4 regions of the Bacillus sp. Brlt_9 genome follow, and region 2 is predicted to be linked to each of the others. Evidence: riboswitches for the same ligand, from Rfam matches in the RefSeq annotation. Region 2 holds a riboswitch; each other region holds the start of a gene.
The links. Region 2 has a riboswitch for thiamine pyrophosphate ahead of thiC (phosphomethylpyrimidine synthase ThiC). Riboswitches for the same ligand answer to the same signal wherever they lie in the genome.

Region 1 (4,600 bases), on a different contig from region 2:
ATTCTCCATTGTGTAATTCAAAATGAAGATGTTGCCCGTATGAATGACCTGTGTTTCCCATATGACCTACTAATTGTCCAGCTTGTACTTGATCACCAGCTTGTACAGTGCGATCTTTCATGTGAGCATAGACTGTTGTATATAATTTCCCGTTTATTTGATGGGCGATGAATACAACATTACCATAGCTAGCTGAATAATATGATTTCACAACTTTGCCTGCCGCTGCCGCTTGGATAGAGACATTACCTGGAGCTGCAATATCTATACCGTAATGCATCTGTTCCCAACGCATATCAAAGGTTGAGCTAATTCTTCCTTGAGTAGGGAATTTGAAAACTGCTGGAATGGAAGCAGTTTGGGCTTTTTGAACTTGTGCTTGATTTTGCACTACATAATGTTTTGCCACGTATCCGTATCCTGTGCCAAAACGAATTTTATACCAAGTTCCTACAGTTTCCACTACTTGTAGTTGTGTTCCATTTTGTAATGAACCAAGTAGTGCACTACTTGTACTAGCGGTGCTACGTACATTAAGTTTAGGTGTTGCAACTGTGTATTTCGTATTATTTTGAACTGTGATGCCTTTTACTAAAGGCTGTGAACCGTTAGAAACGAATGCTTTTTGTACGTAACCTGTTTTGCCATTATGTAAAATTTTATACCACTCGCCTTGTTCTTCTTGAATGGTAACGAATTTCCCATTTGGTAATACATCTAAAATTGAAGATTCTAAATTAGGTTCAGAACGAACGTTTAATGCATTGGCATTAACGATGTATTGATTATTAGATTGAAGTTTGTTTTTTAGTAGAATAGCATCTTTTTGTACGTAACCTACTTTATTATTAACAGATACTTTATACCAGCCATTAGTTGTTTCAAGTATGTTCACTTTCGTATTAAAGCGAATTGTATCAATTGAAGAGCTATTTGCGTTATCTTTTGTATGTAAGGTTACTTGATCGACTTTGACATATCCAGTTTTCACACTAGATAATTGTTCAGCGTTGGCTGTTTGTACATTTGTTTCTCCCATAGAAGGAAGTAAAGAGGCAATTGCGACAGTAGTTGCTGTTAAAGCAGTGGCTTTCATATTCATATAATAGAGACCTCCTCTAGTTGTATAGTTGTAATTTTATTATAGTATAAAGATATAATATAGTGGGTGTATTCACATAAATGTAATATGAAATCAATATAAAAATAAATTTTTTGAGGATAATGATTCCTTATTATCCAATTAATTAGGATAATAATTTCTAAGATAGAATATAAGTATTATATAGTTTCTTTATTTTGTTGACAATTGAGAAAATTAAAACAGTTGATGATGTCTTATTACGATGTTATACTGACAGTGATAATTTCATAGTTTGCTAGGAGAGCTGGTGTTGCCAGCTGAGAGTAGGCCGTAAGCCTTTGATCCTTTTCATTACCTGATCTAGATTATGCTAGCGTAGGGAAGCAATTCGGACAATAATATTAAGTCCCCGTTTCTTTGCGTATAGAAACGGGGATTTTTTGTTTGAAAATTTCATATTGAAACCACTAGGGGTGCTTGTTGTGCTGAGAGAGGAATAATCCTTAACCCTTATAACACCTGATCTAGGTAATACTAGCGAAGGGAAGTGGAGCAACGAATAAATTATAATTTTATTTGCTGTAACCACTTCTTATTTAGAAGTGGTTTTTTATTTATATACACATACTGGAAGGGGATAGGGAAATGAAATTTTGCGATAGATTATTAGAAACTGTACAACCAGTTTGGGAGATGAGTCATAATCATCCGTTTGTAGTAGGTATGGGGGATGGCACGTTAGAAAAAGATAAGTTTCAGTATTACATTATTCAAGATTATTTATATTTGTTAGATTATGCAAAGCTATATGCGATTGGTGTTGTAAAAGCAACGAATCCACAAGTAATGGGGAAATTTGCTGAACAAATTGATGGCATATTAAATGGAGAAATGACAATCCATAAACAATATGCAAAAAGACTTGGAATTTCTATAGAGGAGATAGAGTCTGCAAAGCCATCTGCTAAGAATTTAGCTTATACAAATTACATGATGTCTGTATCTCAAAATGGCACACTTGCAGAATTAATAGCAGCACTTCTTCCGTGTATGTGGAGCTACTGGGAAATTGGAAAGCGTTTAAATGATATTCCTGGAGCAAGAGATCATGAGTTCTTTGGTGAGTGGATTCAAGGATATAGTTCTGAAGAATACGGTAACCTTTGTATTTGGTTAATAGATTTATTAAATGAAATGGCAGTTGGAAAATCTGACAAAGAGCTAGATCGATTAGAGGAGATTTTCCTATATTCCAGTCGATTTGAATATTTATTCTGGGATATGTCCTACCGTAAGGAGATGTGGGGATTTGAGGAGCAAGAACATACTACAGTTTCATAATGTTTCTTTTCATTATGATGAGAAACCAATCATCAATGAATTAAATGCTTCTATACAAGATAAAGAGTTTGTAAGTATTATTGGACCGAGTGGATGCGGGAAAAGTACTCTATTTCGCCTTATTACAGGTTTAGAAGAAGCAAGTACTGGGCAGATAGAGCTGACAGAAACAAAGAGCCATCCTGTAGGGTATATGCCTCAAAAAGATATGCTCTTGCCGTGGAGAACGATTATTGAGAATGCTGCTCTGCCGCTAGAGTGCCAAGGTGTACAGAAGAAAGAAGCACAAATAAAGGCAAAGGAACTGCTACATAAATTTGGCTTACAAGGGTATGAGACAAAGTATCCGAAAGATTTATCTGGTGGTATGAGGCAACGTGTATCCTTTATTCGAACTTTATTAACAGGCGGGGAGATATTGTTGTTAGATGAACCATTTAGCGCGCTGGATGCTTTAACGAAGACATCTTTGCAAGAATGGTTGTTTGAACAATGGAAAGAGTGGAAAAAAACAATTTTATTTATCACTCATGATGTGGAAGAAGCATTGTTTCTTTCTAATCGAATTTTGGTAATAGAGCAGCAACCGATAACTACTTTAACCGAGAGGGTTGTACCGCTTGATTGTAATCGGACAAGAAAAGATTTATATAAGCCTGAAGTGTTAGCGCTTAAAGATGAGCTTCTTAGTATGTTACAAAGGCAGGTACTCGTATGATGAACCGGCTGAAGGAGCTATTACCCGCCCTTACACTTTCTAGTATCTTACTTGCCCTTTGGGAAGTAGGCGCAAGAATTGTAGATGAAATGTACATTTTACCGTCACCGTCTGCAATTGTAATGAAGATATGGAAACTAAAAGATATATTATTTACGGTTCATTTGCTGGCAACATTATACGTCGTTTTAATAGGAGTGGCTATTTCTATCGTACTTGGGGTAGGGTTAGCGATGTTAATGAATGCGAGTAATTGGATGGAGAGAGCATTTTATCCATTATTGGTGGCTTCACAAACGATTCCTATTACAGCGCTTGCTCCGCTTTTCGTTTTATGGTTTGGATATACGATTTGGAGTAAGGTCGTTGTTACGGTTTTAATTACGTTTTTCCCAATTGCAGTCAATACGTATGATGGACTACGCAGTACGAAAAAAGAATGGGAAGAGCTTTTAGTTACGTACGGGGCAACGAAAAAAGATGTTTTTCTTAAATTAAAGTTACCATCTGCTCTTCCTTATTTTTTCTCAGCTTTAAAAATTGCAGTTCCGCTTAGTGTAATTGGGGCAGCAATTGGTGAATGGCTCGGTGCACAAGCTGGGCTAGGGTATTTCAGTAAAAGAATGATGACGCAGTTAGACGGAGCAGGTGTATTTGCACCCATTGTATTGTTATCATTATTAGCTATTTTCTTCGTCATACTTATTTCGATATTAGAAAAGAAATTCATTAGTTGGAGGAAGTATTCATGAAATTATTAAAACGCATCTTTGTGTTCACATTATTAGTTGCAATGATCGCTGGATGTTCTAGTAATTCAGCACCAGATAAGAGTAAAAAAGAAAAAGAAATAACGGTCATGCTTGATTGGTACCCAAATGCGGTACATAGCTTTATTTATGCGGCAATTGAAAAAGGCTACTTTAAAGAAGAAGGTGTAAAGGTGAATATTAAATTCCCTTCCAATCCGACTGACCCATTAACTTTAGCCGCTGCAGGAAAAGTAACAGTGGGCTTATATTATCAGCCTGATGTTGTCATGGCAAAAGCAAATGAACAAATTCCAGTGAAATCAATTGGAGCTGTCGTACGTTCACCATTAAATCATGTTGTATCGCTGAAGTCAGCAGGCATTCAATCGCCGAAAGATTTAGAGGGGAAAACAGTTGGATATTCTGGAACACCTTTAAGTGAGATGTACTTAAAAACGATGGTAAAAGAAGCTGGTGGTAATCCAGATACAGTGAAAGTAGTCGATGTTGGCTTTGATTTAGTACCGGCACTAATTACAAAAAAAGTGGATGCGGTAACAGGGGCATACATTAACCATGAAGTACCTGTTATGCGTCATGAAGGTCATGAACCAGCATACTTTAATCCAGCTGATTATGGTGTACCGAATTATCATGAACTTGTATTTGTAACTGGTGATAAAACGTTGAAGAAAGATAAAGAAG
Region 2 (4,600 bases):
CAACTCCAATTTTAATTCTTCTTCTAAAAAACCTTCAATTAAAACCGCATCAACAAATTCCTTATTTATTAAGCGGTGCCTTAATCGCTACTGCTTCTAGTGCACCAATTGGTGTAAGTAATATCGTAAACTTAATCGCATTAAATATTGTGAATATGACTCTTTATATGCACACAGCTATGATGTTTGTACCTGCAACATTAGGACTATTGTTTATGTCATGGCTTATGTATACAGTTTTAAAGAAAAAACTACCAGAGAAATTACCTGTTTCTTCATATGATATCGAAGAAATTTTCTTCACGAAAAACTTCCATCCGTTAAAAGGAAAAAATTCTGTTGATACGAAACAAAACCGTACAAAATTCATGTTAAAAGTATTAGGCTTCGTCTTCCTTATGCGCTGTCTTCTATTCGTTGCATCCTTCTTATCGATTCCAATCGAAATTGTTGCTGTACTCGGTTCACTCGTTCTTCTCATCTGGAGATGGTATTACTTACGAACAAACCCAGTCGATATTTTGAAAAAGACACCGTGGCACATTTTAATTTTCGCTTTCTCTATGTATGTCATTATTTACGGGCTTCATAACGCAGGATTAACAGCGGCGCTTGTAAATTGGCTTGAGCCAGTAGTAAGTCAACATCTACTCTATGCTAGCTTTGCAATGGGTGGACTCGTCTCCCTCCTCTCTAACGTCTTCAATAACCATCCTGCACTTATGATTGGTACAATCACATTAACAGAAATGGGACTAGACCCAGTCACATTAAAAACTATCTATCTCGCAAATATTATTGGTAGTGACATCGGTTCACTATTATTACCAATCGGTACGCTAGCTTCCCTCATTTGGATGTATATCCTGAAACAAAACAAAATTAAAGTAAAATGGAAAGACTATTTAAGTGTATCCCTTATCGTTATTCCTCTCACAACAGTCGTCACATTATTCCTCTTATACTACTGGGTACACCTCTTCTTCGCCTTATAAAGTGAAACTTTAATCAGTGGGGGTTTTCTTCATCTCCCACTGATTATTAGCCCTCACCAATCGGACTTTTATGGACAGCCCGACCCCCACCCAAATTCTTTACTTTCGCTGAATTTTGAGGTGGGGGTCTTACTGCCCATTAAAGTGGGATAAACGATAGAAGCCCGCTTTGCTACCGTCTTAGCAAAGCGGGCTTCTTCTATATTTAAGTTAGGTACTACAGTGTGATCAATCAAGTAAAGAGGTGTAACATGTTATTGGTATAAATGACTACCAGTGTCTTTAAATTCTTTTGCCTTCTCTTTCATCCCTTTTTCAATTGCTTCTGTCGTTTCTAAATCATTTTCTTTCGCATATTCACGAATATCATGTGAAATTCTCATACTACAGAACTTCGGTCCACACATCGAACAGAAATGAGCTGTTTTCGCTCCTTCTGCTGGCAACGTTTCATCGTGATATTCCATCGCGCGTTCAGGATCTAAAGATAAATTAAATTGATCGCGCCAACGGAATTCAAAGCGTGCTTTCGAAAGTGCATCGTCACGCTGATGAGCCGTTTTGTGTCCTTTCGCAAGATCAGCCGCATGCGCTGCAATTTTGTACGTAATAACCCCCGTGCGAACATCGTCTTTATTTGGCAATCCTAAATGCTCTTTCGGCGTTACGTAACAAAGCATCGCAGTTCCGAACCAGCCAATCATTGCAGCTCCAATTGCCGATGTAATATGGTCATAACCTGGTGCAATATCTGTCGTTAACGGTCCAAGTGTATAGAACGGCGCGCCCTGACAAATATCAAGTTCTTTTTCCATATTCTCTTTAATTAAGTGCATTGGTACATGTCCAGGTCCTTCAATCATCACTTGCACATCATGTTTCCAAGCAATTTTCGTTAATTCACCAAGTGTTTCAAGCTCAGAGAATTGTGCTTCGTCATTTGCATCTGCAATCGATCCTGGACGTAATCCATCTCCAAGAGAGAACGAAACATCGTACTGCTTCATAATTTCACAAATCTCTTCAAAATGAGTATATAGGAAGTTTTCTTTATGGTGGAATAAACACCACTGCGCCATAATCGAACCACCACGCGAAACGATACCTGTCGTACGCTTTGCAGTAATTGGAATGTAATGAAGTAATACACCAGCATGAATCGTAAAGTAATCCACGCCTTGCTCCGCTTGCTCAATTAACGTATCACGATACACTTCCCACGTTAAATCTTCTGCAATTCCATTTACCTTTTCAAGCGCTTGATAAATCGGTACAGTTCCAACTGGTACAGGCGCATTACGAATAATCCACTCACGCGTCGTATGAATGTTTTTACCTGTAGATAAATCCATAATCGTATCTGCACCCCAGCGCGTTGCCCACGTCATCTTCTCTACTTCTTCTGCAATAGAAGAAGATACAGCAGAGTTTCCGATATTTGCATTTACCTTCACGTGGAAATTACGCCCGATAATCATCGGTTCTGCTTCCGGATGATTAATATTCGCTGGTAAAATAGCACGGCCTTCTGCAATTTCCTTACGAACAAACTCAGGCTCTACTCCTTCACGAATCGCAACGTATTCCATCTCAGACGTAATAATGCCATTACGCGCATAATGCATTTGCGTAACATTTGCACCTTGCTTCGCTCTAAGCGGCTGGCGATCCATTTGCGGAAAAACAGGTGTATGTTTCGAAGCCACCTTCACACCATCATCCTCTGGTTTTACTTCGCGCCCTTCGTATGCTTCTACATCCTCGCGCTCTATGATCCAAGAGTGGCGCGGCGCCTGCAACCCCTTTTCCAGCTCCACTTTATACGCCGGATCTGTATAAGGACCGCTCGTATCATATACACGAATTGGTGGATTCGGAATACCGTTCGTTTCACTTTGTTCAATCTCACGCATCGGCACTTTCATACCCGCGCGCGGTCCATCCACATACACTTTCTTACTCCCTGGTAAACTCGATTTCAATTCAATTTGCTCAGCTGAAACAGATTGTTTCATAAACTTTGTTGCCTCCCCTGTTCGTGACAAGGACGAGATATGGCCAGCGCATGCCAAAATAAAAAGAGCCAGGTCCATAAAAAAATAAGGACCTGGCTCATAAAAGACATCATTATGTAAAGCCGTTAACTTCCCTACGCTGGTACGAGCCAGATCAGGTCCAAAGGGTTAAGAAGATCACGCGCTTCTCTCTCAGCCTACGCATACGTTAGGCACCCCTAGTTTATCACTGATTTAATTTTCAATACTTTCCCATCATACACGATAATCTGAAAAATGAAAAGTTTATTTCTTTTTCTCTTTACGGAATCATCCACGTTAAATAATATGCCTGTACATACGTCATAATACCAACAATAATTACGAAGAATAGACTATGCTTCACTGTAAAGCGGAATAAATCTGATTCTTTTCCAGCAAGTCCAACTGCCGCACAAGCAATCGCAATCGATTGCGGAGAAATCATTTTCCCTGTTACACCGCCCGTTGTATTTGCTGCAACGAGAAGTACTTCAGATACACCGACTTGCTGCGCTGTAATTGCTTGCAAATTCGAGAACAGTGCATTCGCTGACGTATCAGATCCTGTTAAGAATACCCCGATCCAGCCTAAGAATGGTGAGAAGAACGGGAATAGTCCGCCAGTTCCAGCAAGCGCTAACGCTAGTGTAGAAGATAAACCAGAATAGTTTGCGATAAATGCAAATCCTAATACGAATCCGATAGATAGAATTGGCATTTTAAGCTCATTTAACGTTTCTTTAAATGTCGCTACTGCATCTTTTGCACTCATTTTCAAAATAAAGATAGAAATAATACAAGCAATTAAGATTGCTGTTCCTGTTGCTGATAATACATCAAATTTCAAAATTGCCTCGTAAGGCGTCGGTTTATTTACAATTGGTTCTGCTTTCATTACTAAATTGTGTAAGCCTGGAATTTCAAACTTAAACACGAGGCTCTCTAGTGCGCCACCTGGAGCAAATAACGCTTTAAAGAAACTTTGGCTCCAAATGACTACCATCACAGTTAAAATAATGAATGGAGACCATGCTTTTACGACTTTTCCTACTGTTAGTTTTGGAATAGACGTTGCCGTCGTTGTCGCAGCTACTTCACTATTTGCTTGTTTAGACTGATAAATTTCTTTTGGCTGCCAAACTTTTAAGAATAGCGATAAACTCACTAAACTTACAAGTGCTGACGTAATATCCGGAAGTTCTGGCCCTAAGAACGTTGCTGTTATGAACTGCGTAATTGCAAAGGAGCTACCTGCTACAAGTAAAGCAGGCCACGTTTGTCTTACCCCTTTCAATCCGTCCATTAAAAACACGATAAAGAACGGAACAAATAATGATAGAAACGGTAATTGATGTCCAGCCATTTGTCCAATTTTATGTGGATCAATACCAGTTACTTGTCCAGCAACTGTAATTGGAATCCCCATTGCTCCGAACGCTACCGGTGCCGTATTTGCGATTAAACAAAGACCCGCTGCATATAAAGGATTTAACCCAAGACCTGCAAGAAGCGCTGCTGTAATCGCTACTGGTGCACCAAATCCTGCTGCTCCTTCTAAAAATGCTCCGA
Region 3 (4,600 bases), on a different contig from region 2:
AATTATAGATAAAGTGAAGCAGACCGCTGAACAGGTTTCCTCATCTTCAAAAGAATTGTCAGTGAGTACGAAAGAGAATAGCATGGCAGTTCAAGAAATCGTAAGTTCTATAGTTGAGTTAAGAGCGGGCGCTCAGTCACAAGAAACTGCAGTACCACAGTATTTAGGTATTGTATATGAAATGGAAGATAAGATGGAAGAGATAACGAATGCTGCAAAACAAATGACGAAAGAGTCTGAAGGTATAGAGCATCATTCAGGAAAAGGAAACGGTGTTACTAAACAGGCGATTAATCAAATGAATATAATACAAAATGCAGTACAAGATTTATCTTCTATCATTTATTCTTTGGAAGTGAGATCAAAAGAAATTAGTGATATTGTAACTGTAATTACAAGTATTTCAAATCAAACTAATTCGCTAGCTTTACATGCTACTATTGAAGCTTCACGTGCTGAGGAAACTGGAGACGGATTTGCTGTTGTGGCTGATGAAGTGCGTAAATTAGCAGAGCAGACGGAAGCATCAGCAAAAGATATAGCAAAATTAATAGGGGAAACACAAGCTGGAACGGAAGAAGCTGTTGTTTCAATGCAAAAAACTTCAAAAGAAGTAGAATCTGGAATTATACTTGTTGAAAGTAGTGGTGCTTTCTTTGAAAAAATTTCGAAATCAGCACAAACTGTTACCAATCAAGTTAGAGTTGTTTCTAGCAATTCAAGTGATATATTGCAAAATAGCCAAAATATTGTACGTGTTGTCAATGACCTATCACTTATCGCAAATAAGTATGCGAATAGTAGTAGTAATGTTGAAGAAAGCATGAAAGAACAGAAAATGTCTGTACAAGATATTGCTGAATTAGCCAGTTCTTTAAGCTGGCTTTCACAGGAGTTACAAGAGTTAATTGGTGAATTCAAAAGTTAAATGAAATGATTATACGTACTTTTGTTTGTTCAATAAAATAAATCATGCTACAATGAAAACGAATTAAGGACCGGGGAGCCAATTGGCTGAGAGGATGTAAACAAACATCGACCCTCAACCTGATCTGGATAATGCCAGCGTAGGGAGTTACTTAAAGTGATGTAGCATATGTTATTCTATAATAACTTGCATACAAGGCTTTCCTACGCAGTAGGAAAGCCTTTTCTTGTTTTAACATTTCATATTATAAGGGGGATTTTACTATGTCACAACAAGTTACAATTTCATTTTCAGTAGTACCACAAGCGAAGAACAAAGATGTGTATTCTGTTGTTGATAAAGCAATTGAGGTTGTACAACAATCGGGAGTTCGTTATGAAGTAGGGGCAATGGAAACAACGCTGGAAGGAGAATTAGATGTACTTCTTGATGTCATTAAACGTGCACAACAAGCGTGTGTGGATGCTGGAGCAGAAGAAGTAATTACTTCTATTAAAATCCATTATCGTCCAAGCACTGGTGTAACGATAGATGAAAAAGTTTGGAAGTACCGTGATGAATATGCAAAACCAGAAGCAATCTAAAATAATTACAACAATTTGGCTTATCCTTCTCATTGCGATATGGGAAGGATCTGTTTCATTATTTAAAATTGAACCGTGGATTTTACCGAAGCCTTCTGCCATTGTTCAAGAATTAATTGGAATGAAAGATTTACTATTACCGAATACGATGCAAACGCTGCAAGAGGTTATAATTGGACTGTTCTTTGCGATTTTAATTGGGACAAGTATTGCAATTATTATGGACGTTATTCCTTTATTTCGTATTTTAATAAATCCGTTGCTTGTTATTTCGCAAACGATTCCAATCGTTGTACTTGCACCGTTATTTATTATTTGGTTTGGATATGGAATGCTACCAAAAGTAATGGTAGTCATACTCGTTTGTTTCTTCCCGATTGCGCTTAGCATTTTAGAAGGTTTTCAAACAGTAGATAAAAATATGTTGAAGTTGTTGCAAACGATGAAGGCAACGAAATGGCAAGTTTACCAGAAAGTAAAGTTTCCAGCAGTACTTCCATACTTTTTCTCAGGGTTAAAAATTGCAGTGACATATAGCGTAATGGGAGCGATTATTGGAGAATGGCTCGGTGCCAGTGAAGGATTAGGAGTTATGCTTACGAGGGCTACGAAATCCTTTTTAACAGCCCGAGTATTTGGTGTTGCAGCAATCATTGTTATGGTGACATTATGCCTGTATTTTATCGTAGAGTTTATGGCAAGAATAACAGCACCATGGATATATAGAAAGGACGGCAGAAAATGAAAAAAGGTTTAAAAGTTATGTTGGCGGCCTTATTAGCAGTAGGTGTGGTTGGGTGTAACACAGCGAAGAAAGAAGAAAGTGCGAGTAAAGATCAAAAAGTAAAAGTAGTATTAGATTGGTTTCCGAATACGAATCATACTGGCTTATATGTAGCGCAAGCGAAAGATTATTATAAAAAGCAAGGCTTAGATGTAGAAATTATTCAGCCTGGTGATAATGTGACAGCGGAGCAAATGATAGCTTCAGGAAAAGCTGACTTCGCAATAAGTGCACAAGAAAATGTAACGTTGGCTCGTGTGGAAGGGATTCCTGTTGTATCTGTCGGAGCGATTATTCAGCATAACACTTCAGCTTTTGCATCGCTTAAGAAAGATAACATGACTTCACCGAAAGATTTTGAAGGTAAACGTTATGGAGGCTGGGGAGGACCAGCAGAAGAAGCTACATTAAAGACAATTATGGAGAAACATCAAGCTGATTTTAATAAAGTTGAAAAAATTATCTTAGGACAAACCGATTTCTTTAAATCAATCGGCCGTGATGCAGACTTTGAATGGATTTATTACGGATGGGATGGAATTGAAGCGAAGCGCCAAGGAAAAGAGTTAAATACGATTATGGTGAAAGACTTAGACCCAGCGCTTGATTTCTATAGTCCTGTTATTATTACAAGTGAAAAACATACGAAACAAGATAAAGACTTTGTGAAAAAGTTTATGAGTGCAACGACAGACGGTTATAATTTTGCAATTAAAGAACCGAAAGAAGCTGCTGATATTTTAATTAAAGCTGTTCCAGATGTGAATAAAGACTTAGTACAAGAAAGTCAAAAGTGGTTAAGTACGAAGTATCAAGATGATGCAAAAGCATGGGGAGTACAGAAGGAAGAAGTTTGGACGAATTACATGAATTTCTTATATGATAACAAAGTTATTAAGAAGAAAATTGATGTAAAAGATGCCTTTACAAATGAGTTCCTTCCAAGCGAAAAATGAGTGGATTACAAATAAAAGATGTTGTAAAATCTTTCGATGGAAAGAATGTATTAGCAAATATTAGTGCTTCTATACAAGAGGGAGAGTTTGTTTCCTTTGTAGGACCGAGTGGTTGCGGGAAAAGCACGTTATTAAATATGATTGCAAATGTTGAAAATCCAACAAGTGGGAATGTAACGTATAAGGATACGCACGTACGAGAGCAAGATGTCGTAAGTTATATGCCACAACAAGATTTATTACTACCGTGGCGATCAGCTTTGCAAAATATAGTACTGCCATTGGAAATCGAAGGTAAACCGAAAAAACAAAGGCTCACAGAAGGAATGGAAGCATTAAAGCAATTTCAGCTAGATGAATATGCGGACCATTATCCAGATGAATTGTCCGGTGGTATGCGTCAAAGGATTAGTTTTCTGCGCACATATTTATGTGAAAAGCCAATTATGCTACTTGATGAGCCTTTTGGAAAATTAGATGCTTTTACAAAAATGGAAGTACATAGCTGGCTTTTAAACTCTTGGCACCAAGAGAAGCAAACAATCGTTATGGTTACACATGACTTAGATGAGGCAATCTTGCTTTCGGATCGCGTATTTATTCTATCTCAAAGGCCAGCATCAATAGTTGGCGAGGTACAAGTGAAATTACCTAGGCCGAGAACGATGGATATGTTAACATCACTTGAGTTAAAGCAGGATAAGGAAGAAATTTTGAGAGTATTAGCTCCTTATATGAAAAAATAGAAAAAGCCTTTTAACAGTTTTTAGTATAATTACTGTTAAGAGGCTTTTTTATATAGGGGGAGAAAGATGAAATCTATAGAGCAAATAGTTGATTCGTTAACAGCTAATAATCTTGAAGAAGGAAAGTCCTTATTAAAAAATCATATTTTATTAATGAAGTATGGTATGGAACATCATGAATTAAAAGAAGAAGAAATGACAGAAGTTTTAAGGTGGGTTCAAGGCCGGGATCAATTGAGAAAAGATGTTCCAGAATTACGTGATTTACATTTAGTTAAAAAGTTTCAAGTGCTATTAGATGAATTTATTCATTCAATAATTTCAAATGGTTATGTAGAAGATGCGGTAGAAATTTTAGAGAGTGTATTAAAAAGTATGGGAGCAGTCGCTCATATTGTAAAAATTATGTTTGTTGGCCAAAGAAAAGTTAATAGAAATTCTTTAGAAATGGTAGAAGAGTTAAAACGAGAGTGCTACAACTTAATGGAACAGCGTGCTGCTGTCGGGTTGCATGCTCAAATCTTTCACGTTTTAGGTTTCGTTCATTCAATCCAGTTTGATTTAGAAGAAAGTTCACAGGAACATGGACGATCTGTAATAGG
Region 4 (4,600 bases), on a different contig from region 2:
TTGGAATGCTCTTAATATCAATTATGTTTTAAAGAAAAAGCACAAACCTACAAATTTACAGGGTTTGTGCTTTTTTAATCAAACGTTTGTTTAAATATTTTTAACTGTCCATTCTTCCATTCTGTTCTTTACTATTTGTGCGAAGTCTACAAACTCTTACTTACTTCCTCTGCTAGCTTCTTCGTACTTTCATACGCAGATTCTGCTAAACTAATTGCTGAAATAATTGAAACACCGTCCGCACCTGCTTCTATAACTGAAGTTGCATTTTCAATTGTAATACCACCAATCCCGACGACTGGTATTGTAATTCCTTGTTCTCTAAAATGAGCTAAACCTTTCGTTCCTTGCACTGCTTTCGTATCTTTTTTCGTACTTGTTGGGAAAATAGGGCCAACACCTAAATAATCAGCTCCGTTTTCAATTGCCCAGCGTGCTTCTTCAATTGTATGAGTAGATACACCAACAATTTTATCCCCCATTTTTTCACGAACAGAAGTAATCCCTTCATCATCTTGTCCAACATGCACGCCATCTGCATCTAACTCGATAGCTAGTTCCACATCATCATTTACGATGAATGGAACACCGTACTCCTTACAAATTGCTTGTAGTTCTTTTGCGAAACAAATACGTTTCTCTCCCGTTAAAGCCCCTTCCCCCTTTTCACGAAATTGAAAAATTGTTATACCACCTTCAAGTGCATCTCTCAATACTTGTAGTGGCTCCTTCGTACAATTGTTACTTCCCATAATAAAATATACTGATAATAACTTAGACATTTCTGCCTTTGAAATACGCGACATTTATTTTCCCTCCTTACTATATAACCTCAATCTTCCCATACTTCTCTATATCACCCGAAGTCGTATTCGCTAACTGATTTAAAAATTCAATTTGGAAACTACCAGGTCCCTTTTCTACTGTCTTAGCAGCTGCCAGTTCCGCGGCTACACCATAAAATGTTAATGCCGCTACTGCTGCCTTTACATAATCTTTTTCTACTGCTACAAATGCTCCTATTACAGAAGTTAGTAAACACCCAGTTCCCGTAACTTTCGTTAAAATAGGGTGACCATTTCGAATAAGAATAGTTCGCTCTCCATCTGTAACAACATCTTCTTTTCCAGTAATCACCGCAACTGTATTTAGTTCATCCGCTGCCTGCCTTGCAATACTTACAACATTTCCTTGTCCAGCACCAGCATCTACCCCTTTAATTTCCCATCTCTCATTAATAACGTTCGCTATTTCAGCTGCATTTCCGCGGATAACAGCTAAATCAATTTCAGCCGGAATATGTCTCGCAACTTCTGTTCGATACGACGTTGCTCCTGCACCAACTGGATCAAACAATACTGGTACATTGTTCACATTTGCTGATTTACCCGCAAGTAACATCGCTTCTACTTCTTCAGGACGAAGTGTCCCCATGTTTAATACTAACGCTCCCGCAATGCTAGCCATTTCTGCTACTTCTTCTTTCGCATACGCCATTACAGGTGATGCTCCTAACGCTAACAAGCCGTTAGCTGTAAAATTTGTTACAACAACGTTTGTAATATTATGAACGAGCGGATTAGATTCTCTCGCCAAATCCACTACTTTACTAATTTCTTTCATATTCATCCTTCTCATCCCCTAACTATAGTGATGGGAGATACACAAAAAGACACTTTGCGCGTACGCAAAGTGCCTGAACATGTGCTTTTACACTCTCCCTACGCTGGCATTATCCAACAGGTTCAAATGGTCAATGACGGATTAGTCATACTCTCAGTTTGCATCCACAAACTCCCATGTGCTTATTATTCATCTACTTCAAAGTCTACTCTTATTCTAATAAAATAACAAGCTCTTTACTTTTCTATTTAATAATAGAAGCAACTGATGAAACAATAAGTATAATAAAATGAAGTTTTAATCAGTGGAGTTTTGTTCCTCCCACTAAAAGCCGCTCAAATACGGAGCGAAACTGAATCTCAAGAAGATGTATGCTATAGTTAACGTATGGAAATTTGAAAGGATGTTTTTAATATGTCGAAAAGCGTTATAATCGCTGAAAAACCTTCCGTTGCACGAGATATTGCTCGCGTACTGAAGTGCGATAAAAAAGGAAACGGCTACCTTGAAGGTAGTAAATATATTGTAACTTGGGCTTTAGGCCATCTCGTTACATTAGCAGATCCAGAAAGCTATGATGTGAAATATAAAAAGTGGAATTTAGAAGATTTACCTATGCTACCTGAGCGTTTGAAATTAACAGTTATTAAACAAACTGGGAAACAATTTAATGCTGTAAAAAGCCAGCTACTTAGAAAAGATATAAATGAAATTATTGTAGCGACAGATGCTGGACGTGAAGGAGAATTAGTCGCTCGTTGGATTATTGATAAAGTTCGAGTTAACAAACCGATCAAACGTCTATGGATTTCATCTGTTACTGATAAAGCGATTAAAGATGGATTCGCTAATTTAAAACCAGGTAAAGCATATGACAATTTATACGCTTCAGCAGTTGCACGTTCAGAAGCTGACTGGTATATCGGTCTTAACGCGACTCGTGCTTTAACGACTCGCTTTAATGCCCAGCTTAACTGTGGCCGTGTACAAACACCTACTGTTGCTATGATCGCTAGTCGTGAAGATGAAATAAAGAACTTCAAAGCTCAAACTTACTACGGCATCGAAGCACAAACAACAAATCAATTAAAACTAACTTGGCAAGATGCAAATGGCAATAGTCGCATTTTTAATAAAGAAAAAATTGATAGTATTGTAAAAGGTTTAGATAAACATAATGCTACTGTTGTGGAAATTGATAAAAAACAGAAGAAATCATTCTCTCCTGGTCTTTACGATTTAACTGAATTACAACGTGATGCAAATAAAAAGTTCGGTTACTCTGCGAAAGAAACATTAAACATTATGCAGAAATTGTATGAGCAACATAAAGTGCTAACGTACCCTCGTACAGATTCACGCTATATTTCATCTGATATCGTTGGAACACTTCCAGAGCGTCTGAAGGCGTGCGGAGTTGGAGAGTACCGTCCTTTAGCACATAAAGTATTACAAAAGCCTATTAAGGCTAATAAATCATTTGTTGATGATAGTAAGGTAAGCGATCATCACGCGATTATTCCGACTGAAGGATATGTTAACTTCTCAGCCTTTACAGATAAAGAACGTAAAATTTATGATTTAGTTGTAAAACGTTTCTTAGCCGTTTTATTCCCAGCATTCGAATACGAACAACTAACGTTACGCACAAAAGTTGGCAATGAAACATTCATTGCACGAGGAAAAACTGTTCTGCATGCCGGCTGGAAAGAAGTATATGAAAATCGCTTTGAAGATGATGATGTAACCGATGACGTAAAAGAACAACTTTTACCTCGCATCGAAAAAGGCGATACATTAACTGTAAAGTTAATTATGCAAACATCAGGTCAAACGAAAGCACCTGCACGTTTTAACGAGGCGACTTTACTTTCAGCAATGGAGAATCCTACAAAATATATGGATACGCAAAATAAACAACTTGCTGATACATTAAAATCAACTGGTGGATTAGGTACTGTAGCAACGCGTGCTGATATTATCGACAAGCTATTCAATTCATTCTTAATTGAAAAACGTGGTAAAGATATTCACATTACTTCAAAAGGCCGTCAGTTACTTGATTTAGTACCAGAAGAGTTAAAATCACCTACACTAACTGGTGAATGGGAACAAAAGCTAGAGGCTATCGCAAAAGGTAAACTGAAAAAAGAAGTGTTCATTTCAGAAATGAAGAACTATACGAAAGAAATTGTATCTGAAATTAAATCGAGTGATAAAAAATATAAACATGACAACATTTCAACGAAATCTTGTCCAGACTGCGGTAAACCAATGCTAGAGGTAAATGGCAAAAAAGGAAAGATGCTCGTTTGCCAAGATCGTGAATGTGGTCACCGTAAAAATGTATCTCGTACAACAAACGCTCGCTGTCCGCAATGTAAGAAGAAGTTAGAATTACGTGGTGAAGGTGCAGGACAAATCTTTGCATGTAAATGTGGCTATCGCGAAAAACTTTCCACATTCCAAGAAAGACGTAAAAAAGAATCTGGAAACAAAGCCGATAAGCGCGACGTTCAAAAATATATGAAACAACAGAATAAAGAAGAAGAACCATTAAATAATCCATTCGCAGAAGCCTTAAAGAAATTAAAATTCGATTAAACAAAAAGGTTCCTACCTCTATCGGTAGGAACCTTTTATTTTAGTGAATAATTTTACTTCCTTTTGCATTCTCAACGAATTTTTCACTTGATTTGTTAATTGGCGTTTTCAGTAATAACGCAGCGACAATCATAACTACTACGAAAGCACTTAACACAAGTAAATCTCGCGTTACGATATCCCAAAGCATTCCGCCAACTGTTTCACGAATAGCGCTAATTGCATATGTGAACGGTAAGAACGGATAAATTGCTTGGAAGAACGCTGGTGTCATTTGAATTGGGAATGTTCCGCCCGATCCTGCTACTTGCAGTACAAGTAAAATGATCGCCATCGATTTCCCAACGTTTCCGAAAATAGAAACGAGTGAGTA

Region 1: it holds a riboswitch for thiamine pyrophosphate, as region 2 does, so the genes downstream of both, tenA (thiaminase II) here and thiC (phosphomethylpyrimidine synthase ThiC) in region 2, are expected to answer to the same signal.
Region 3: it holds a riboswitch for thiamine pyrophosphate, as region 2 does, so the genes downstream of both, VF726_RS24880 (MTH1187 family thiamine-binding protein) here and thiC (phosphomethylpyrimidine synthase ThiC) in region 2, are expected to answer to the same signal.
Region 4: it holds a riboswitch for thiamine pyrophosphate, as region 2 does, so the genes downstream of both, thiM (hydroxyethylthiazole kinase) here and thiC (phosphomethylpyrimidine synthase ThiC) in region 2, are expected to answer to the same signal.

What each region holds. Positions count from the first base shown of each region.
Region 1 is NZ_JAYJLO010000012.1:70,426-75,025, reverse strand. It holds gene VF726_RS28285 (SH3 domain-containing protein) at 1-1,102, opposite strand, end outside; TPP riboswitch at 1,372-1,483, shown strand; TPP riboswitch at 1,544-1,647, shown strand; gene tenA (thiaminase II) at 1,730-2,425, shown strand; gene VF726_RS28275 (ABC transporter ATP-binding protein) at 2,394-3,143, shown strand; gene VF726_RS28270 (ABC transporter permease) at 3,143-3,895, shown strand; gene VF726_RS28265 (ABC transporter substrate-binding protein) at 3,892-4,600, shown strand, end outside.
Region 2 is NZ_JAYJLO010000007.1:81,976-86,575, reverse strand. It holds gene VF726_RS23665 (arsenic transporter) at 1-995, shown strand, start outside; gene thiC (phosphomethylpyrimidine synthase ThiC) at 1,250-3,010, opposite strand; TPP riboswitch at 3,125-3,240, opposite strand; gene lldP (L-lactate permease) at 3,312-4,600, opposite strand, start outside.
Region 3 is NZ_JAYJLO010000008.1:106,535-111,134, forward strand. It holds gene VF726_RS24875 (methyl-accepting chemotaxis protein) at 1-928, shown strand, start outside; TPP riboswitch at 990-1,091, shown strand; gene VF726_RS24880 (MTH1187 family thiamine-binding protein) at 1,192-1,512, shown strand; gene VF726_RS24885 (ABC transporter permease) at 1,484-2,257, shown strand; gene VF726_RS24890 (ABC transporter substrate-binding protein) at 2,254-3,252, shown strand; gene VF726_RS24895 (ABC transporter ATP-binding protein) at 3,249-3,998, shown strand; gene VF726_RS24900 (hypothetical protein) at 4,065-4,600, shown strand, end outside.
Region 4 is NZ_JAYJLO010000008.1:99,332-103,931, reverse strand. It holds gene VF726_RS24870 (anaerobic C4-dicarboxylate transporter family protein) at 1-32, shown strand, start outside; gene thiE (thiamine phosphate synthase) at 147-806, opposite strand; gene thiM (hydroxyethylthiazole kinase) at 823-1,638, opposite strand; TPP riboswitch at 1,702-1,811, opposite strand; gene topB (DNA topoisomerase III) at 2,038-4,227, shown strand; gene VF726_RS24850 (YhgE/Pip family protein) at 4,268-4,600, opposite strand, start outside.